2 regions of the Priestia sp. AB genome follow, and region 2 is predicted to be linked to the other one. Evidence: predicted binding sites of a transcription regulator. Region 2 holds the regulator's gene; the other holds the start of a gene.
What was found. The regulator LexA, encoded in region 2, represses DNA repair genes until DNA is damaged. The targets are predictions, from matches to a motif close to CGAACATATGTTCG.

Region 1 (7,593 bases), on a different contig from region 2:
AACGAACGGCATAAGCATGCTCTTCCCCAAACTGAGAGAGAGAATGAATAACCGCTTTTACAACGTCAGAAGGAATTTTTATTTCCAGAATGATTTGGCGAATTTTTTCGCTAATTTCATCAATTTGATCTCGGTCATCAGCTTTTAGCATCGTCAGCTGATTCAGTAACGCTTGAAACGTTTCATTTTGTTCAAAGGCTTTTTGATACCCGGCCGCTGTCACACAAAATCCTTCCGGTACTTGTATTCCTTGAATTTTTGATAACGCGCCTAAATTTAAGGCTTTTCCTCCAACAAGTGAAAGCTGTGTATCTTTTATTTCTTGAAAGCTAAGAACTAAAGAGTTCATTCAACATCTCTCCTAACCGGTAATGTTTTATTGATTTTACCAGCAGTAAATGAGAATAAACAGTCTATATCGGCGTTTTTTTATGTGGTATAATTAAAGTAGGAAGAGAAATACATACCTTTTTGTTTGCGGTTACATATTTAAAAGTTGTATAACTAACTTATCTAATTGATTCGTATCCTTTTTAAAGCAGGTAAGTACACATTTGAAGGATTTGTTGTTCTTCCTCATTTAACACTTTCTTTTTAGAGAATAAAATTTCAACATCTCTCCTCATTTTAACCCTTCTTTCATTTGGTCACCTGAAGAGTCTAGCTCATTAGATGATTAACTCTCTTTGTTTGAACTATTCCGAAACCATAGTATTACGAAGGTATCTCTTCGCTCGTTTTCGAGCAAGTGCATAAATAATCACCTGCAGCACAAGCACCGCAAGGCTTATCAGTACTACTTGTTCGACAGAATTAAAGGGCGAAAAATATTTCTCCCATTTAGAATCAGGAAGCCTTAATGCGTTATAAAAGTATGACGTACTAAAAGAAATGATATTTCCTAAAACAAGTGATAAATCCGCTCTAATAAGCCCACTTAGATAAGCCAGTGCTAGTGTAACTATGGCCATGATTATATAGTTTACCTTTGAATCATCTTCAAAATCTTTTCGCATAGATAAATAAACATATGGAATGCAGTAAATGGTAAAAATTATAAAAGGAAGTAGTCTTCTCATATAGTAATCTCTCCAATATTTAGGATTCGACATAGTTCTCTATTATTATAAATTACCGAAGAGAATTTTTTCCAGTTTTTTGTACATAGAAAGTATCTAGAATTGCTCCTTAAGGCAAATTAAAAAAGCACTCACAGGAGTGCTTCTTTACAGCATATTTATTTAAACAGGACGTGTGTTTTAATCAACCATTTTCTGTTTACTGATGACAATTACTTCTTTATTTTTCTCCTAAAATGGCTACAGGGCTAAATACCTCGTAATGAATACGTTCGTTTGGTATATTCCATCTACGTAATGCTTTAAGAATAGCTTCCATAAACGGAATCGATCCGCAGAAATAAAAGACAGCGTCTTTTGAAGGAACAACGGATTGTAACAATTCTAAATCAATATAACCCTCTTTATCAAAATCAGTACCAAGTTGATCCCCTTATTAGGCGAGCTATAACAGATGAAGGAGGTAACATTTTCGTGGTTGTATGTAGAACTCATTGTTGTTTCTCCCCTAAAAAACTAATTTTAGATTATGCATGCATTATATTTCCTGTATGCTCCAATAAAAGAAAAAACGGTTTTTCCCCTTTGTTATAAATTAATGATTAGTAAAAGTTTAGGCCTAATTTTTCATAAAAACACTAATACGTAAATCTTATGTTTGTTAAGAAAGAACGCTTATGAATTTGATTTCTTCTCAATAAGGTAACAGCATAGTTGGGTACGCTCAAAGAGAAAGCTGGCTTCTAATAATCGTTTGTAATTTACTGCCTTCATGCATCTAACCTATACGAACCGAACATCGATAAGTACGTTCAATCTCATTTTATTCTTTAACTCAAATGCATCATCAATGAAGACAATTAGTTTCCCTTGGGAGTCAATAAACTGAATGAATCCTGTCTCTGTTATGCATTGACCTCTCTTGTAATATGTAAGGTAGACTTGTTTGTTTGTATGTAAGGCTTCAATCAAGATGAAATTAATCTGTTCCATTTGATCTTCTGTTAAAAAAGGTTGAGGTACCTCTGCTTGTTTTTTTATCATTTCCTGTAATCCTCTGTATTGCTCGGGCATAGTGGCAAACGGTCGCCATTTTTTCATTCCTCTGTTTTGCATGTCATCTTCCTCCTTTATGCTTTATGACCTCCTAAAAGGCCGTTTCGATAACGAGCTGTTGAATGCTCGAGATGGCTTGAAGCTCGCAGAACGCTATTCTTCCCATAACGCATACGAATTTCATCAATTGTTTTAGCAAGGGCATAGGCTCTTTCACGCTGGCCAATATCTTCAAATAAGCTCATTTGCTCTTCTTCTTGAATACTAGTGTTCGATAAAGAAATTCCAATCGAACGAATGGGCATTCCGCTATCAAATGTGTGTAGGATGGTTAAACAATAAGGAAAAATATCTTGACTTAGATTCGAAGCCCGCCCCATCTTCTTTTGTCTTGAGAAGCCGCCACCTGTTTGTTTGCTGTAGCCAATGGATAAATGAATAGTTTGTGCCACGACTTGATGCATACGTAAACGAAAGCACACATCGTCTAATAGTTCTAATAGCAGCAATTCTACTTCTTTTCGATTTGTATAGTCTCGAAACAGAATTTGACTCTTCCCGAATGATCGAGAGCTCGGAATATACACCTCAGAAATGCGACTAAAATCAATTCCATTTGCATGTTGGTGGATTTCCTCTCCTAAGACACCAAATTCTTTACGTATCATCTCTACAGAAGAAAGAGCGAGTTCTTTTATGGAGTGAATGCCCAAACGATTTAAGCGTCTTTCCGTAGCGGACGAGATTCCCCAGAAATCCTTCATTGGGTGAATCGACCATAATTTGAAAGGAATATCTTCGTATCGCCAATGAGCTACTCCTGTTGTGCTATTCTTGGCCTCATGATCTAAGCTCACCTTAGCCAGTAAGAGATTCGGACCTATGCCTGCAGTAGCTGTCAGCCGTGTTTTGCGGTAAATCTCGTTGATGATTTTACAGGCTAATTCTTTTGGTGTGCGAGCGAATAAATGCAAAGAAGCTGTGGCATCAATAAACAACTCATCAATGCTATACGCATGAAAATCCTCAGGAGCCACATACTGTAATACCAAACTAGAAACATAGTTCGAAGCCTTGACATACCTCTCCATGGATGGATTTACGACATGGATATCTTTCCTTCTAGGAATGTCGAAAAGACGGCTGCCTGTTTTGATCCCTTCTTTCTTTAATAAGGGTGTGGCAGCTAACACAACTGATCCCGACCGCTTTGTATCTCCTACAACTGCCAACTTTGTTTTTAATGGATCTAGCCTACGTATCACGCATGAAACAGAAGCAAAGAATGCTTTCATATCAATACAAATAATGACTCTGTTTGGTAGATATTCATAATCCATTGGAATAACTCCTCAAATAAAGAACGTTTGTTCTTTATTGTATACGAACAAATGTTCTTTATTCAATAAAAACTCTAAATTTTTCCCGATTATTGTTAATATAATAGGAGACAAGAATATTACGAGTAAATTTGGAAGATAAAGGAGATGGGAAATGAATAAGAAAATGACTAATTATATTATCTTTTTTTCATGGTTTTTGTTTTTAATTCTTTTATGGATTATCTTCTCATTTTTTAAAGGTGAAAATGGACAGTGGTGGTCTATGTATCGTTTAAATGCAGACAAATACGGCCTTTGGGCTTTAGAGATTTCTTACATAAAGTTTAGTATTGCTGCTTTTATCTCATTAGCAATAGCTTATATAGTGAGTTTTGGATTCAAAAGAAAAAGATAAGGTCAAATCAAGTGCTTTGAAAGTAATATATATCGTTGACTTTAATCGGAATAAGAAATAATGATAAAAAGACCTTAATTAATATGTTAATAAGGTCTTTTCAGTATCTATAAAATTTATTATGTATTTTATAGATATTAAATAATTGATTTTACTTTTGGATGTTTAGCCCATTTTCAAAAGCTTTATAAGTTTCGTAGTACTATATTTATAAATTTTCTTGCATGTAATTAAATCTCATTAATTAACAGAATAATATACGCGTTTTGAATATTATTTACGGTCTTCTCAAAAGATAATAACCATATTAAACTACTTAATGTACGCGATTTGAATAAAGATTTTGGTTTTTAATATTATTTTTATTTTAACAATGCATAATGAACGGAAAATTGATAATTTTTTAAATTTTATCAAAAAAGTTTATTTTTTATATTGAAATATGTAATTTGACTGTTTATAATACAAAAAAGATAAGTTATTTGCAGTTTGAGTTGTCTGAAAATTTAATTTTTTATGAAGAATATTATTACTGGGGGTTTCACCGTGTCAAACAAAGTACCGTTTTCCTTTATAGTAATCATTGGTTTAATGTTATTTGCATTATTTTTTGGAGCTGGAAATTTAATATTCCCTGCCATGCTTGGTCAGTCAGCGGGAGCAAATATCTGGTCAGCAAATGCGGGTTTTTTAGTTACTGGAGTAGGCTTGCCTTTACTTGGTGTACTAGCTTTTGGATTCTCTGGAAAGGAAGATTTACAATCTTTAGCAAGTCGCGTACATCCTATCTTTGGTTTAGTATTTACAACTGTTCTTTATCTAGCTATTGGACCTTTATTTGCTATCCCACGAACAGGTAATGTCTCTTTTGAAATTGGACTTAAACCTTTCATTTCTGAAGGCTCTAGTTCTATAGCTTTACTCATATTTACTATTATATTTTTCAGTATTACATGCTTTTTTTCTCTCAATCCGGCGAAAATTGTCGATATTGTCGGAAAATTCTTAACGCCAATTAAATTAACATTCATTGGAATTCTAGTTCTAGTAGCTTTTATTCATCCTATTGGAAAATTTCAAGCACCTACAGAAAAATATGTAACAAACTCTTTTTTTAATGGATTCCAAGAAGGATATCTAACAATGGATACTCTTGCATCTTTCGTTTTCGGAATCATTATTATCAATGCAATTAAAGAGAAAGGCGCTAAAACAAAGAAGCAAATTATAACTGTTTGCCTAAAAGCTACGGGAATTGCTGCTATTATTCTTGCAACTATCTATTCTGCCCTTTCATATATGGGTGCTTCAAGTGTAGAAAAGCTTGGGCATTTAGATAATGGTGGTGCGGTGCTAGCGAAAGTTTCTGATTATTATTTTGGAGAATATGGAGGATTACTATTAGGCTTAATGATTACAGTAGCTTGTCTGACAACTAGCGTAGGACTTATTACTGCATGCTCTTCTTATTTCCATAAATTATTACCATCTATTTCTTATAAGAAAATTGCGATTAGCCTATCCATATTTAGCGCAATCATCGCAAATGTCGGATTAAATCAATTAATTTCTTTTTCAGTACCTGTTTTAACAGTTCTCTATCCATTAGCAATTGTTCTAATCTTTTTGACATTCCTTCATTCTTTATTTAAAGGATGTGCTGAGGTATACCAAGGTAGCCTATTCTTAACGTTTGTTGTAAGTTTAGTAGACGGATTAAATGATTTTGGCTTACACATCTCTGGTATCGATCAATTATTTACTTACTACCTCCCTCTTTACCATATCGGATTAGGCTGGATATTCCCAGCAATCATTGGAGGCCTTTTGGGTTATGGAGTTAACTTATTTAAAAACAAAGAGCAAATTACTTCTAGATCAACGAGGTTAAATAAATAATAAGTTAACTTTAATTATCTTAAATAAAACAAATACAAAAAGAGTCTTTACTTCTTATGAGGCAAAGACTCTTTTTGTGAGTTTTCTAATATATTTAGACGATGCCTCTTCTTGTGCATTTTTTATAATTAATTTAAATGAATAATTATATTATTCATAAAACTAGTTCGTAAAAGTCTGTATCTTCAAGAGGACGTTCGTAAATTCTCTTTAAACTTACATAAACGATAAAAATAATAGATTTTTTATATACACAACTTGTTCGTAAAGGTATACTTTTACGGACGGTACATTTAATTCTTTTCCAATTTACTATGATATTCAAAAAAAGTTTTACACTTCTTTTTATTTTTGTAACTTTTGGTTGAAGGTCTCAGCAATAAATACAAACTCTATATCGTCTTTATGAATAAAAAAAGTAGTACATCCATCAATATCTGTAACCCTATTGGATTGAGAGCATACAACATCTATTTCAACTAACTCAAAATTGACAGCATCAGTATTTTCAACATCCAAACCAGTTGTTAAACAGTGAATACTATCTCCAAAAGACTTGAAAATAAGTCTTTTTCCTTTTAATTCCTCTTCGTTAACTTCAAAATACTCATTGTCCAATAAGCCTTTAAAAGATGATGTTTTCGGAAAACATTCAATATGATGAATACCTTGATAATATCTTAAACTAAACATATAGGGATGTGTTTCATCTGGCTCAATCTCAATGCCGTATTTATAAGTGAAAGTCTTATAAACCATTTCATAAAACAAGGGCATGACAATATCGTCCCAAGCATAATAAGCATGGGCATGTATAGGTATTAGATGGGGGTATAAGCTTGTAATTGCTTGCTGAAAATTCAACAAAATTTTTGTATCTGTAAGCTCAGATAAAGAAACGTCTATTTCATGATTTTTTATCTTCAAGATCCTATTTATCAATCATCATCTTCTCCCCCCTTCTCATTGCGCTTAATTGTTTGAAAATAGATTTTAATTATCTATATCAGTAGCATTAAATGTATCCTTTTTAACGTTTAATGTATGACCACTAATTTTAATTATTTCGTTATTTATCCACTTTACTGTGGCTGTTTCTTGAGGATAGTTCCAATAGATATTTTTTCTTTTATTGAAAGTTTTGTTTGTATCGATTAATTCTCCCCTTATAGCGAACGGAGTAGTGGTGCCACCATTTCATCAAACTCCGCATTTAACTGTTCTTCTTGAATCCAAATCTCACTCATATAAAACCTCCTTCACATATAAAAGACCTGCAGAAGCTAATAATTTTTCTTATTTGGCTTTAAAGATTTGTTGCATATTGTATAGAAAAAAAGTTAAGGTTCAAATTTGTTGTCTAAAATAGCCGTGCAAATAACATCTGGGGGAGTAGTAAATTCCTTTATGTACAAGAGCAAAATAAAAAGCAACCTCATTTTTGTCATAGGAGTAAGGTTGCTTTTTAGGATTCACACTCGTTGAAGAATGAATGCCATAACCATTAAATTATATCATATTTTTCCAATTTATTTATATTTTTCTTGATGCTGCATATGTATAAAAGGTTCGCTTTTTATACATCGTAGCTTCAATCACCTCAAGAGGAAAAGCTGATGTATCAAGGATGTATAAAAAGCTGCATATCCGATAAACATCATCCTACTCCGAACCCTTGTCCTGCATGGGTTCATTTTTTTGCTTGGTTCCTTGAAGAGGTATTATGTAAACTATCTTTGTACAGAGTATACAGCTAAAAAAAGAAAAACCTACCTTTGCAAGATGGAGGTAGGTTTTTCTTTAATCATGTCAGATTTTTAAT
Region 2 (7,593 bases):
CATAAGCTTCTTTTGTTAATTTTGTTTCATCGGAACCTAATGGAGAACCGTGCACGCCAGAAGTACCCGCGTGGTTTGGAGAACCAAATCCGATTGTTGTTTTTACTTCAATTAGTGTTGGGCGTGTTAAATCGCCTTTTGCTTCTTCAATTGCGTTTGCAATCGCTGTCAAGTCATTGCCGTCTTCAACGCGGATTACTTGCCATCCGTAAGCTTTGAAACGATCTTCTACGTTTTCAGAGAACGAGCGATCTAAATCTCCGTCTAAAGAAATATCATTTGAATCGTATAAAACAACTAAACGTCCTAATTTTAAATGTGCTGCTAATGAAGCTGCTTCAGCAGATACACCTTCCATTAAGTCTCCGTCACCACAAATACCATACGTAAAGTGGTCTACAATTTCTAAACCTTCTTTGTTGTATGTTTCAGCTAAATGACGTTCTGCCATTGCTTTACCAACAGCCATTGCAATACCTTGTCCTAGTGGGCCAGTTGTTGCATCAACACCTGCTGTATGACCGAACTCTGGATGACCTGGTGTTTTACTTCCCCATTGACGGAAGTTTTTAAGGTCTTCAATTGATAAGTCATATCCAGCTAAATGAAGCAAGCTGTATAATAGTGCCGATCCGTGCCCTGCTGATAATACAAAGCGGTCACGGTTGAACCAGTTTGGATTCTTTGGATTGATGTTCATAAATTTTGTCCACAATGTATATGCCATTGGAGCAGCTCCCATTGGCATACCTGGGTGACCTGAATTTGCTTTTTCAATCGCATCGATTGATAAAGTACGAATTGTTGCAATCGAAAGATCTTCAATACGTTGTGTCATACTCTTCATTCCTTTCAAAACTATGTACATATGTTATCATACTAATGATTTGCTTATTTGTACAATACTTGAACCAAAAAATTTTCCACTTTTACAGTTTTTGTGTGCCTTATTAAAAATATACAAAAAACTAGAGGGAACACTCCTCTAGTTTTACTAGAACGTCTTAGTGAAGACGTTTCTTTTTACTCTCTTTTAACTTCTTAGGCGTAACATCTTTACCTTCTTCATCCACAACTTTAATCGTATGAAGGTGATTTGTCATAGATTGTCGGAAAACTTTTAAATATTCCTGACGTAGCTCTTGCTGTTCTTTCGCTTCAAATTCTGTCAGACCTTCAGCCTTTGCCTTTTTTGAAAGAGCATTAATACGAGCAAGTTTATCTTTTGATAGCATATAAAACCTATCTCCTTATAATCAATAATTAAAATTACCGAACCGTTCCGGCAACATGTAGTCATCTTACTAAATCTCTTTCGTTTTATCAAGAGATTGAGCACTCTCTTGGTATTCTTGATAGCGGCGATGTACCGTCGCTTTTGAAATATTATAGCCAAAACCTTTTAGCGTAACTGAGATTTCAGCAAAGGTTAAGCCGTTATGACGAAGGCGGACAATTTCTTCAATTGGCGCTTCTTTTTTTTCTCTTCCCGAGTTAACTCCTTGATTTTTTAAATTTTGCTGCGGACGATAACCGTTTTCTACAGCTCTTTTCATTCCTCTTTTAATTTTAGCATTATGTAATTTCCGCTGATGCTCTTCCACTAAGCTAATAATATCTAACACCATTGAATCAGATTCTGAAAGCTGAAGCTGGCCTTGATGACTAATCGTATAGATGGTAGCATTTTCTTTATGAAAAGCATGAAGCAGCGCAATTCGGGCATTTCCTCTGCCTAATCGTGTTTCATCTTGAATAAGCAACACAGATATTTTTTCTTCTTTCATTGTATGAAGAACATCCAAAATACCCTCTCTGTCTACTTCATATCCGCTTGCTTTTTCCATTACGACTTTTTTTACGTCTAGATGGTGAAGATCAGCAAGCTTTTTTAATTCTTCTTGCTGGCGCTGTAAAGATGTTTCTTGGGTTTTTTTATCCGTACTGACACGGCAATAAATAATGGCATCCACTTTTATCACGACCTTTTCGGCTTCTAACAATATTCAGGAACGACCGTTACACACTACTGTTCAATTGCCACTTGATTATGTAACTCTTTTTTTAAAACAGGAATATATAATTTATCTCCAGGAGATAAAGACTGCGCAGTGTCTGAGTTTAAGTCATTGACGTCTTCAACCCATTTGACAAATTCATTGGTGGTCAAATGATGGTGATTATGATACTTGTTGGACAATTCCCAAAGCGTATCTCCTTTTGTAATAGTAACCGTTGAATATTTGTCTAAATCTACTTTATCCGCTCCTAAAACCAGCGTCAATACATATGTAAGTGCAGCGATAACTGCAAAAAAAATAGCGTAATGTTTCATAGAATGTAAGAATTGTTGCATATTATGATCCCCCTATCAGAATATATGTTCTTATTTTAGTGAGAACATTTGTTTCTGTCAATGGAATTCTTCGAACTTATGTTTGTATATTGACACATCACGTGGTATAATTCACCTAAAGAATAGCTAAAATCGAGGTGAAAAATATGAAGCTATCAAAACGTCAACAAGACATACTAGATTTTATTAAGCATGAAGTAAAATTAAAAGGTTATCCGCCTTCTGTGCGTGAGATTGGGGAAGCGGTAGGATTAGCCTCTAGCTCCACTGTACACGGACATTTAGCTCGTTTAGAAAGCAAAGGGTTAATTCGCAGAGATCCGACAAAACCAAGAGCAATCGAAGTTCTTCAACTAGACGAAGTAAACATCCCTAAAAGCAATGTCATAAATGTTCCTGTTATCGGTAAAGTAACAGCGGGTCTGCCTATAACAGCCGTTGAAAATGTGGAAGAATATTTCCCTCTTCCAGATAAATTTGTTTCTCCAGATGATCATGTATTTATGCTTGAAATTATGGGAGAAAGTATGATTGAAGCAGGTATTCTAGATGGCGATATGGTAATCGTACGTCAGCAGCAAACAGCTAATAATGGAGATATTGTGGTCGCTATGACCGAAGACAACGAAGCAACGGTAAAACGTTTCTTTAAAGAAGAAAATTTCGTTCGTTTACAGCCTGAAAATTCAACGATGGCGCCTATTATTCTTCGCCACGTAACGATTTTAGGAAAAGTAACTGGTGTATATCGCACGATTCACTAATCAGATACTGTATGTAAAACCAACTAATCATGATGTTAGTTGGTTTTTTTACGTTTGTTTTCTAAAAAAATTGGCATATTATAAATGATACGTTGAATCATCGCAGGCAGGTAGAACGGTTTTTGTAAATCTTGTTTTACCTTTTTTACTTTCTACCTGCATTTCCTCGACTCTTACAAGGAAATACAACCGACTATAAGAAGGATGTAGTTTATGACCAATACACCAAGGAAAACAGAACCATTTCAAACCATTGTACCTACCAAAGCAATGAACATGTTTCTTTTTCCTTTTTCCTTTGACCGAAAAAATAAAGAGCAGCTTGTTCATGCACTGAAAGAAAATTTGTTTGAGTTTTTTTCCATTCAAAACAAACATGTAGAAAAAGAATACTACGGAGAACAGTATTACGTATCTCATGATAGCTTGGATCAATATTTTCTTCCTTACATTGAATGTATTCTATTCCCTGATTCCTGCGAAAAAGAAGGCTTGCTTCGATTTTCAAAAAAAATAGACCATACCGTTACGCTACAAACTTCCTCCACCACCGTGTCTAGCAACGTGCTGTCTGTGGATGTTTTTTTATGTCCTTTTGAGATTGGCGTCATGACCATTCGCACTGAGATGAGTCATAATCATTACACCTATGATGACATTTTAGAATTCATGAATCATTTTCGTGTATTAGAACCGAAGCTTGCTGAAGAGCATGGATCCACCATTACCTATGAACATCACCGCTATAGCAAAGTACAGGATTATATTTTTTCACAGCTTGCGCCATTTTTGAACGAACACATCAAAAAAGAAGCCACGCGTGAACAGCATGTAGGGAGCCTTCCTTATTTTATCGATGAACGGATGTTTGTATTAAGTTATGTAACGGTAAATCAAGAGCAAGAGATTAACTCCACAACTTTATTTCGTACTGGGCAGCTAAATAGCTATACGCCTGACGGGAAACCGTTTATCTCTGCACACAACCACGAGTATATTAAAACGTATAATACCAAACACGTGTACTCCAGATGGGCTCCTGAAACCTATTACGTTATAACAGACCATGTGTTTTCGTGTATTTCTAAATCGACAGACTCTAAAACGGATCAGCTTTTGATGAATCATCTATTTGGCCAGCATTATTATAATTTATTTTTGCATTTTTTCTATAAAATCGTGTTGCTAAAACTATCTTATGAGTATTCTCAGCTCACGTTTCATAAAAATTCAGAGGGCATTGAGCGACTAATCCGCTCTATTACCGTATTTTCAGGTAAATATTTATTTTTAGAAATTAGCTCTCGCACAGAAGGTCAAGAGTTTTCTGAGCTCTTTAAAAAAATCTTCCACATCAATTCTCTTTATCAAGAAGTCAAAGAAACCCTTGGTACTTTGTATCAAAATCAAGAGAAAATTGCGGCCAAGCGTCACAATTACTTATTATTAATTTTAACGATTTATACCGTTCTTTCCGGTATTTACGGAATGAATTTAGTTATTAGCAAGCTAAAGGGAAACATCAATTGGGATAGTATGAAGCAGTTTTCTATCTTTGAATATATCGCTTTAATAGTAGCTCTATCAGGAATTCTGATCAGCATTAGTCTCGGAGTGAGCTCCCTATGGAATTTATTAAAAGATCGATTTAAAACATAAAAGCTGTTCGCATACTTATGGATGCAAACAGCTTTTTCTATTACGAAATCTTTTTCCTACTCCGCTTACTCTTTTATCAAACGTTATGCCGCTGTTGTAATTTCAAATGACTGAACGTAATCGTTTTGTACGAGGAATGATGTCTTGGATTGGCTTCAGGCAAACATATGTAGAATATGAGCGCGATGAACGTTTTGCTGGTGAAACAAAATATCCTTTAAAAAAGATGATCAAGTTTGCTTCAGATGGAATTATTGGGTTTTCAACGAAGCCTTTGCGTTTAGTAATGGTTATTGGCTTATTATCGGTTTTTGTATCACTTTTAGTTTTAATATTCGATTGTTGTTTGGCTGATAGGTAAAAACATTCAGCCTGGCTGGACTTCTATTATGGTAGCTATCACCTTCTTTAGCGGTATTCAGCTACTTGGTTTAGGTCTAGTCGGACAATACATCGCAAGAATTTACGATGAAAGTAAAAATAGACCTATTTACGTTGTACGTGAAACCATTAACTTCTCGAAAGCTTCAACAGATTCTCCGAACGTACGTGAAAAAGTATATAGCTAAAAAAACAAGGAAGAAAACAGTTGTTTTCTTCCTTGCTTTTATTCTTTTTGAAGCTGTAAATCACTTGGCGCCCAGTCCGGAATTCCATCATCTTCATCAAATTCAATAATGACATCCGTTACTCCTTTTTCCTGTAAAATACGATTTTCCAGACGATCTTTAATGTCATCAGCTTCTGCCACTGTTAAAGAAGGATCAATTTCTACTTTTAATTCAACGTGAAGCTCTTCTCCTTCTTTCATCACCATTAATGTTTGAATATCACGCACTTGTACATCTTGCATGACAATCGCGCCAATTTTTATTTCCATTTCTTTATCTGCTTCACCAAGCGCTCCAGCAGCATTATCTAAAAATACTCGTCCTACCACAAAAAACATCATAAGCCCAATTAAAATAGAAGCAATTCCTTCAGCTTGGTGAAAAGGTGTAAACCGTGAAATGAAAACGGCTATTAACGCCAATACGCCTCCTCCAGTAGCTACTAGATCTTCCATAAAGACCAGCTTGGTTGCTGGCTTTGCTTTCCTTAAATGAACAAAGCTTTGGGTAAAAACATTGACCTCTGTAGTATTCATTCCGACATCGTGCAAAATTTCTTTCATTGCCTTAAATAGGACAAACATCTCAAGTAACACCGAGATGCCAAGTACTGCAATATTTAAAATAAAGCCTGAAGACTTCGTCGGATGAAGAATATGGTGATATCCTTCTTTAATCGTTTCAAACGCCATAATCCCTACTACAAGAACCGCTCCCAATAGAACGAGATTAACCAATCGGCCGAAACCGTTTGGAAATCGTTTGGTCGGGGCTTTTTTACTTAATGCCGAACCTATAAAGACAAAAAACTGATTAGCTGCATCGCCTAAGCTGTGCATCGTTTCAGCAAACATTGCTACATTCCCTGTTAAAGCGAAGGCAATACCTTTAATGATAGAGATAATGGTATTAACTACAGCGGCCATGATGGCGGATTTATTTCCCTTTCGCAACAATTTAATTAATTCACTCATATAATCCCTCCGTTTGCGCCTTTGATGAGATTCGATTACGGTTAGTGTATGTGAATTTAAAAATTAAAAACCTCCGACATACAAGTTGGAGGTTTTTAGTCATGTTTCATTATTTTTTAAAACGGTACGGTACAGTTGTAACAATTACATTTTTACGGTAAAGCAAATGTGCTTTTAACAACAGACTGGACTGATTGTGAAGGATATTTTGCCAGCTTTTTTTCGTAATGAATTGCGGAATAACGACCGTAATAGCCATATTATTTTCCCGGGCTTTTTCCTCAGCCATATCGATGAATCGAAACAGCGGCCGCACTAAGCTGCGGTATTGAGAATGAAACGTAACAATACGAATATCAGGCTGCCACTTCTCCCACTTCTCTTCCATTCTCTTTTCGCTTTCTCGATCAAAGGCCACATGCACTGCAATAACGGTATCGCCAATCGTTCTTGCATAATTTAATGAATTTTCTACTACCTTTGTCATTCCTGCTACAGGAACAATGACCACACTTCCTTCAAGCTTTCCAATCTTTTCTCCTTGCTTAATGCGAAGCTGCTCTCCTACCGCTTCATAATGCGTATGAATGCGATGAAAAATATAGACAATAACCGGTAAGAAAATGAGCACGGACCATACTTGTGAAAACTTCGTTGTAAACAAAATAATTAGCACCGTTAAGGTAATGAGGGCACCAATTAAGTTAATGGTTAGCTTCCCTTGCCAGCCGGCCGGCTTTTCTCTAAGCCATTTGACAATCATGCCTGTTTGAGAAAGCGTAAATGGAATAAACACCCCGACTGCATAAAGAGGAATTAATTGTTCAGTCGCTCCTTTAAAAGCTACAATTAAGACAATAGAAGCAATTCCAAGGGTCACAATTCCATTTGAATAGCCTAATCGATCGCCACGAATTTGAAACATTCTTGGCATGTATTTATCAGACGATAAGTTGACAGCCAGCAAAGGGAAAGCTGAAAAGCCCGTATTCGCCGCTAGCACTAGAATTAGAGCTGTTGTGCCTTGAATAAAATAATAAAATCCATTTCGTCCAAACACACTCGATGCAATTTGTGATACAACCGTTTCATCTGCTTTTGGAGAAATGCCAAGCCAATAAGCTAAAAACGTGATGCCAGAAAATAAAACGGCTAAAATACCGCCCATCAGCATTAATGTATGAACAGCATTTTTTGCACCTGGCTCTTTAAAGTTAGGCACTGCATTT

Region 1: POF52_RS12905 (Y-family DNA polymerase) is a predicted target of LexA. The motif match lies at 3,520-3,533, and genes of this name have one in related genera.

The regions. Positions count from the first base shown of each region.
Region 1 is NZ_JAQMYN010000003.1:642,779-650,371, forward strand. Features, by position in the region: gene ppsA (phosphoenolpyruvate synthase) at 1-349, opposite strand, end outside; gene POF52_RS12895 (hypothetical protein) at 696-1,079, opposite strand; gene POF52_RS12900 (YolD-like family protein) at 1,863-2,195, opposite strand; gene POF52_RS12905 (Y-family DNA polymerase) at 2,210-3,475, opposite strand; gene POF52_RS12910 (hypothetical protein) at 3,630-3,872, shown strand; gene brnQ (branched-chain amino acid transport system II carrier protein) at 4,419-5,771, shown strand; gene POF52_RS12920 (hypothetical protein) at 6,117-6,713, opposite strand; partial or broken gene POF52_RS12925 (DUF5412 family protein) at 6,765-6,956, opposite strand.
Region 2 is NZ_JAQMYN010000001.1:796,426-804,018, reverse strand. Features, by position in the region: gene tkt (transketolase) at 1-838, opposite strand, end outside; gene POF52_RS04080 (DUF896 domain-containing protein) at 1,005-1,235, opposite strand; gene POF52_RS04075 (YneB family resolvase-like protein) at 1,305-1,973, opposite strand; gene yneA (cell division suppressor protein YneA) at 2,027-2,356, opposite strand; gene lexA (transcriptional repressor LexA) at 2,503-3,120, shown strand; gene POF52_RS04060 (hypothetical protein) at 3,334-4,779, shown strand; partial or broken gene POF52_RS04055 (glycosyltransferase) at 4,883-5,348, shown strand; gene POF52_RS04050 (cation diffusion facilitator family transporter) at 5,387-6,364, opposite strand; gene POF52_RS04045 (APC family permease) at 6,474-7,593, opposite strand, start outside.